DNA from 2 places in the Roseburia sp. AF15-21 genome. Region 1 is predicted to be linked to the other one. Evidence: riboswitches for the same ligand, from Rfam matches in the RefSeq annotation. Region 1 holds a riboswitch; the other holds the start of a gene.
The links. A riboswitch is a leader RNA that binds a small molecule or an ion and turns the genes downstream of it on or off. The one in region 1 is predicted to bind ZMP and ZTP.
Positions count from the first base shown of each region.

Region 2: it holds a riboswitch for ZMP and ZTP, as region 1 does, so the genes downstream of both, DWW33_RS02855 (IMP cyclohydrolase) here and pflB (formate C-acetyltransferase) in region 1, are expected to answer to the same signal.

Region 1 is NZ_QUHG01000004.1:249,075-252,504, forward strand. Features, by position in the region: gene pflB (formate C-acetyltransferase) at 1-2,158, opposite strand, end outside; ZMP/ZTP riboswitch at 2,316-2,395, opposite strand; gene DWW33_RS08140 (amino acid ABC transporter ATP-binding protein) at 2,479-3,219, opposite strand; gene DWW33_RS08145 (amino acid ABC transporter permease) at 3,209-3,430, opposite strand, start outside.
Region 2 is NZ_QUHG01000001.1:591,470-594,899, forward strand. Features, by position in the region: gene DWW33_RS02850 (phosphoribosylaminoimidazolecarboxamide formyltransferase) at 1-823, opposite strand, end outside; gene DWW33_RS02855 (IMP cyclohydrolase) at 863-1,576, opposite strand; ZMP/ZTP riboswitch at 1,711-1,791, opposite strand; gene DWW33_RS02865 (glycosyltransferase family protein) at 1,868-3,061, opposite strand; gene DWW33_RS02870 (PFL family protein) at 3,086-3,430, opposite strand, start outside.

The DNA of each region.
Region 1 (3,430 bases):
TGAAGTTTGCATACTCTTCTTTCTCCGGATGCTCCATTGCATCAATAAGCTTTTCTTTGCCAAATACATTAACATTCAGATGATGAGCACCCTGGTCAAAGTATCCGTCCATTACATTTACAAGATTATCGATTCTTTCCTGCTCGTTGTTTCCAAGTGCGCCAGGATTGATGGTCTGTGTATTGGAAATACCATCCAATGCCCACTCATATGGAAGCTTGGTCAGAGAGTTTAAGGAAGCTAAAAGTCCGTTCTGCTCTGCACCGTAAGATGGGTTAGCTCCCGGTGAAAGCGGTTCGCCGGCTTTACGTCCATCCGGCATAGCTCCGGTTGCTTTACCATATACTACGTTAGAAGTAATGGTAAGGATAGAAGTTGTAGGCTCAGAATCACGATAAGTATGATGTTTCTTTAATTTATCCATGAAAGTCTTAAGCAGCCATACTCCGATTTCATCGGCACGGTCATCATCATTTCCATATTTCGGGAAGTCTCCTTCGATTTCGAAGTCTTTTGCAAGTCCGTTCTCATCACGTACGACTTTTACTTTTGCATATTTGATTGCAGAAAGAGAATCGATAACATGTGAAAATCCTGCAATACCGGTTGCAAAAGTTCTCTTTAAGTCGGTATCCATCAGAGAAAGCTCTGCTGCTTCATAGTAATATTTATCATGCATATACTGAATCAGGTTCAGTGTATTTACATAGATGTCTACTAACCAGTCCATCATCTTGTCATATTTTGCCATTACTTCATCATAGTCAAGATATTCAGCTGTAATTGGTGCGTAGTTTGGTCCTACCTGCTCGCCTGATTTTTCATCAACACCACCGTTGATTGCGTAAAGCAGACATTTTGCAAGGTTTGCACGAGCGCCGAAGAACTGCATCTCTTTACCTGTCTGTGTAGCAGATACACAGCAGCAGATTGCATAATCATCGCCCCATACCGGTTTCATTGCATCATCGTTTTCATACTGGATTGAGCTTGTTTCAATCGAGATACGTGCTGCATAATCACGGAAGGTCTGTGGCAGTCTGGATGAATAGAATACAGTAAGATTTGGTTCCGGTGCCGGTCCCATATTCTCTAAAGTATGAAGGAAACGGAAGTCTGTCCTGGTTACCATGGAACGTCCGTCTACACCTGTTCCTGCTACATCAAGGGTTGCCCATACAGGGTCACCGGAGAATAACTGGTTATAAGAAGGAATACGTGCGAATTTAACCATACGAAGTTTCATTGTGAAATGGTCAATCAGCTCCTGAGCCTGCTGCTCAGTAAGAATTCCCTTATCCATATCTCTCTTAATATAAATATCAAGGAAAGTAGAAACACGTCCTACTGACATCGCTGCACCGTTCTGTGTCTTGATTGCTGCAAGGTATCCGAAGTATAACCACTGAACAGCCTCTTTTGCATTGGTTGCAGGTCTTGAAATATCATATCCGTAAATCTCAGCCAGTTTCTTCATGTCTTCCAGACATTTAATCTGCTCTGCAATTTCTTCTCTTAAACGGATGACATCATCTGTCATCTGTCCGCATCCGCAGTTGGCTTTGTCCTTCTTCTTCTCAGCGATTAAGTAATCCAGTCCGTATAATGCTACACGGCGGTAATCACCTACAATACGTCCACGACCGTAGGTATCCGGAAGACCTGTTAAAATCTTAGCATGACGAACCTTCATCATTTCCGGTGTATAAGCATCAAATACTGCTGTATTGTGTGTCTTATGATACTTGGTGAAAATTTCTTTTAATTTATCATTTACTTCATAACCGTAGGTCTCACATGCCTGAACAGCCATCTTGATTCCACCATATGGCATGAAAGCTCTCTTTAATGGTTTGTCAGTCTGAAGACCAACTACCTGCTCTAAATCTTTTAAGCTTTCATCGATATATCCCGGACCATAAGCTGTAATTCCGGTTACAACCTCTGTCTCCATATCAAGAACGCCGCCCTTGGCACGCTCTTCTTTCTGTAATTTCTGAAGTGCATCCCATAGCTTGTTGGTTGCATCTGTCGGCTCAGCTAAAAAGCTCTCATCTCCATCATATGGAGTGTAGTTGTCCTGAATGAACTGACGAACATTGATTTCTTCTTTCCAGAGACGTCCTTCGAATCCATCCCACTCTTTCATTTCAATCATTACGATATCCTCCTAAAAAAATGTATTCAGTATGAACACTGAATGGTTACTAATTAGTCTTGTTTAACTGTAGTTAGTATATACTGACTGTCATTTTTTTGTCAATATCTTTTGGTGTTCAAAATAACATACAAAAGAAAACGAGCCAGTCCTCCAGGTTCATCGCCCAGACGGTCGGCTCGTTTTCGTTATACTTCATGTGGTTTTTCCACTTATCCGTCAGTCATATAACGGTTTTATCATAGACTATTTCTTTTCTGATTGCAATAGCTTATGAAAACTTTTTATCAACTATTTTTTCCGTTTTATCTGTTCTTTCCCTACAATACTTTGGAAAGGAAGTCGCAAAGACGCGGATTCTGTGGATTGGCGAAGAATTCTGCCGGTGTATTCTCTTCCTGAATCTGTCCTTCATTGATAAACATGACACGGCTTGCCACTTCTCTTGCAAATCCCATTTCGTGCGTTACCACTACCATAGTCATTCCGTCCTGTGCCAGTTCTTTCATAATTTCAAGAACTTCTCCTACCATTTCCGGATCCAGTGCGGAAGTCGGCTCGTCAAATAACATGACATCCGGATTCATTGCCAGTGCTCTTGCAATTGCAATACGCTGTTTCTGTCCACCGGAAAGCATTGCCGGATAGGTATCTGCTTTATCAGACAGTCCGACTCTCATCAAAAGCTCGTCCGCACGCTTAGATGCCTCTTCCTTATTCATAAGTCCGGTCTGAACCGGTGCCAGCATGATATTTCCTTTTACGGTATAATTCGGGAACAGATTGAACTGCTGGAATACCATTCCAATCTTCTGACGCATCTTGTTGATGTCTACGGATTTATCCGTGATATCTGTTCCTTCAAAAGTAATCACACCGGAAGTCGGCTCCTCTAAAAGATTTAAGGAACGTAAGAATGTGGATTTACCACAACCGGATGGTCCGATGATGGCAACCACCTCTCCCTGGGCGATTTCTGTGGAGATACCATTTAATACATTTACATTTCCAAAGGATTTACACAAATCCTTTACTTCAATCAATACCTTCTTATCGCTCATTTGTTCTCAACCTCGTTTCCAGTTTATGTACACCAGCCGTTAAAATCATAACGATTATCAGGTAGATAATTGCAACCCCGAACAATGGTAAGAATGGGTCATAAGTCTGGCTGCGGATGATATCGCCACCCTTTGTCAAATCCGGGATTGCAATATATCCACTGATGGAAGTCTCTTTCAGTAAGGTAATAAACTCATTTGCCAGTGCCGG
Region 2 (3,430 bases), on a different contig from region 1:
TCAGTACCTGTGGAGACTGGCGTAACCACCAGTTATCTGCTTTGGAGCCAGCTAATCTGGTACAGTGGATACGGGACTGCTGTCCGGCACCAATACCGATTGCCTGTCCGTCTTTTACATAACATACGGAGTTAGACTGTGTATATTTTAAAGTAATCATGGAAATTGCCAGATCTCTCTTTGCTGATTCCGGCAGCTCTTTGTTTTCTGTTACAATATTGTCAAAGAAATGCTCGTCAATATTTAACTCATTTCTTCCCTGCTCAAAGGTAACGCCAAATACCTGTTTCCGCTCGATTGGGTCCGGAATATAGTCAGGATCAATTTCAATGACATTGTAATTGCCATTTTTCTTTGCTTTTAAAATTTCTAATGCGTCATCATCATAGCCCGGTGCAATGACTCCATCAGATACTTCTCTTTTAATTAAAAGTGCGGTTGCTTTATCACAAACATCAGAAAGAGAAATGAAATCTCCGAAAGAGGACATACGGTCAGCGCCTCTTGCTCTTGCATATGCATTAGCAATCGGTGTAAATTCTACATCCATGTCATCTACCCAGTAAATCTTACGCTCTACTTCAGAAAGTGGAAGTCCCACTGCTGCACCTGCCGGAGAAACATGTTTAAAAGAAGTGGCTGCCGGAAGTCCGGTTGCTTTCTTTAATTCTTTTACTAACTGCCAGCCATTGAATGCGTCTAAGAAGTTAATATAACCTGGTTTACCATTTAATACTTTGATTGGCAATTCGCCATTTTCCATGTAAATTCTGGATGGTTTCTGATTTGGGTTACAACCATATTTTAATTCTAATTCTTTCATTTTATTTTCCTCTCTCGCACGAATCTTATTCACAAAATCCTATTTGTTCTTGTTTACAATGCGGCTTTCATATTTTCCGGTTTCAATATCAATATATCTTACAAATAAGGATACCTTATTGTCTGCATTCAGGTTATTCCATACCAGCTCGGTAAATGCATCAATGTCATCTCCGATATCAACCAGTACCGGTTCGCCTTCAAAGCTTGGTAATGGATTTCCATCATTCATATAAGTATGAATGAAATGTCCTTCCCCAGCTACCGGATTCTCATAAGCAAATGTATAACGGTTGCAGGCATCCGGATTACCATTGTTGCTCTTTAAAATAGACATTGCATAATTGTATTTTCCATCTTCCACATGCATGATTCCGGAAATACGTGGTGTATAGTTCGGTGCGTCCGGCTCGAACTTTCTGGTTCTTAATGCCTGTTCGAAGGTCTGCTGTTTATCCATCAGTTCATAAATGGTATCTGTCTGGTCTCCATTGGTTACAATGGTCTTATTGCCCAGTACGCGAACCGGTGCATAAATAATAAGACTTGGGTCACTTAATTTTGCAGGGTCAAATGCCTGGGTACGGATTCCTTCTCCATCCTCAACAAATACACGGTTACGGCTATTCTCGCTTCTTCCCATGATAAAATAAGCAGTTACCGCATACTTTCCATTCTTCGACTTTCCAATTACAATTCCTCTTCCCGGATAAGTAGTGCTTCCAAGTTCTTCTGCTAATGAAGTCATCTTCATTTTTGTTCCTCCTTCTTACGCTCCATGTAATTTTTAAAGTTGCTGCAGCTTTCGTCAAAGTCTCTTTCTCTTTCGAATTTTCCCTGTGACTTTTCCTGTTTGCATGCATAAAAAATACCGACACGTATCCCGAGCTTAACTGCCCAGACGGTCGGCTTTCTCAGGTCATACTTCATGTGGTTATTCCCACGGTTCCGTCAGTCATATGACCTGAATTTAGTAAAACATATTCCAAAACACTTGTCAAGGAATTCTTCCTCTAAGGACTCCCCTTCATAAGATTTTCTATTTCTATAAGAACTCTCTCAGACGTTCTGCACGGTTCGCCCAGGTATCTTCCTTAAGTGCCCGTTCATAAGAATATTCTATGATTTCTTTCATTTTCTTCGGATGCCCCAGCATGGATAATACCTGCTCCGGCAATGCATCCAGATGCTCTAACTCATAAAATGCCAGATCCTTTCCGTCACAGAAACGCTCCTTTAAATAAATGCTGTCATCCGTTAAGGACACTGCCTTATTTAACATAGCTGTAAAAATTCTGTCATGGGCGCCATCCTTAAACCACGGCATGGTATTCAATGCAATCTTGGTATTCTGGATGATTTTTACGCATTCAGCAGAATCCAGCTGTCTTCCGTTTAAAATAAGATTCTCCGGATGTTTTACTTTAAGATTCTCCCAGCCCTTTCCAAAAACATACACCCGTACTCCATTATCTACCAATGTCCGCACCGTTTCTCCACGGAAATAAGTCCGGTTATACATATCCAAAAAAAGCATTCCTGCAAAGCATGCCATCAGCTCCCGCTCCGTTACTTCCGGAATCTCCCGGCGGACAAAATGCTCCATGGCAGAATCTAACGGCTCTGACGGATGCAGGCGGAGATAATTTAATATCTCATGATAGAAATCAATATATTCCTTCGTCTGGCTGGTAAAATGCTCTTCAATTGCCGGAAGATGCACATAGTTTGCGATAAAACCCACTTCATATTCCCGGTTCTCATATGGAATAAAGTCTGTAGAAATACGTTCTTCCTTATCCATCAGAAAATTCCCTGCCAATGGTAAAAAATGACAGGGAATCCCTTTATAAAACCGTTTCATATAAGAAATATGCTGACGGTCGATGCAGAACACAGTCAGATTCGGAATTGTCTCATCAAGCTGCTTATGATAATACAACGGATGGTCCACAAGAATACAATAGACCGGAATATTTCTGCTGGCAAAGACAGACTGAGACTCTGTTTCCAACAGGAACTCCTCTCCGCTTAATCCGATAAAGTTAAAGGTAATGACTGCGGTCTCGCCACTTTTTAAAAAGCGGCTTAATCGTTTCGTGTCAGCATATTCTGCCTGAATGTCGAAGAAGAAAATCTGATATCCCATCTTGCGAAATGACGCTGCCATCTCATGTGAAAAATAAGTTAATGTTTCTACGCCTCGTTCAAAAAACACAAGTTTACGGATATCACTCATTTTCTTTCTCCATTTCAAAAAATCCTAGTTCTTAAAGCTGTGAATTGGTGCAGGAATTCTTCCCCCACGGTTGATAAATGCATCACAGGAATACTGGTTTACCGGCATAATCGGTGCATAGCCGAATAATCCACCAAATTCTACAGTATCGCCTACTCCCTTTCCGATTACCGGAATCAGACGGGCTGCTGTAGTCTTCTGGTTAATCATTCCAAGTGCCATTTCATCTGCAATAATACCGGAAATGGTAGTTGCCTTGGTATCACCCGGAATTGCAATCATATCAAGACCTACGGAACATACACAGGTCATTGCTTCTAATTTCTCCAGTGTAATGGCATTTGCCTGTACTGCATTAATCATTCCCTG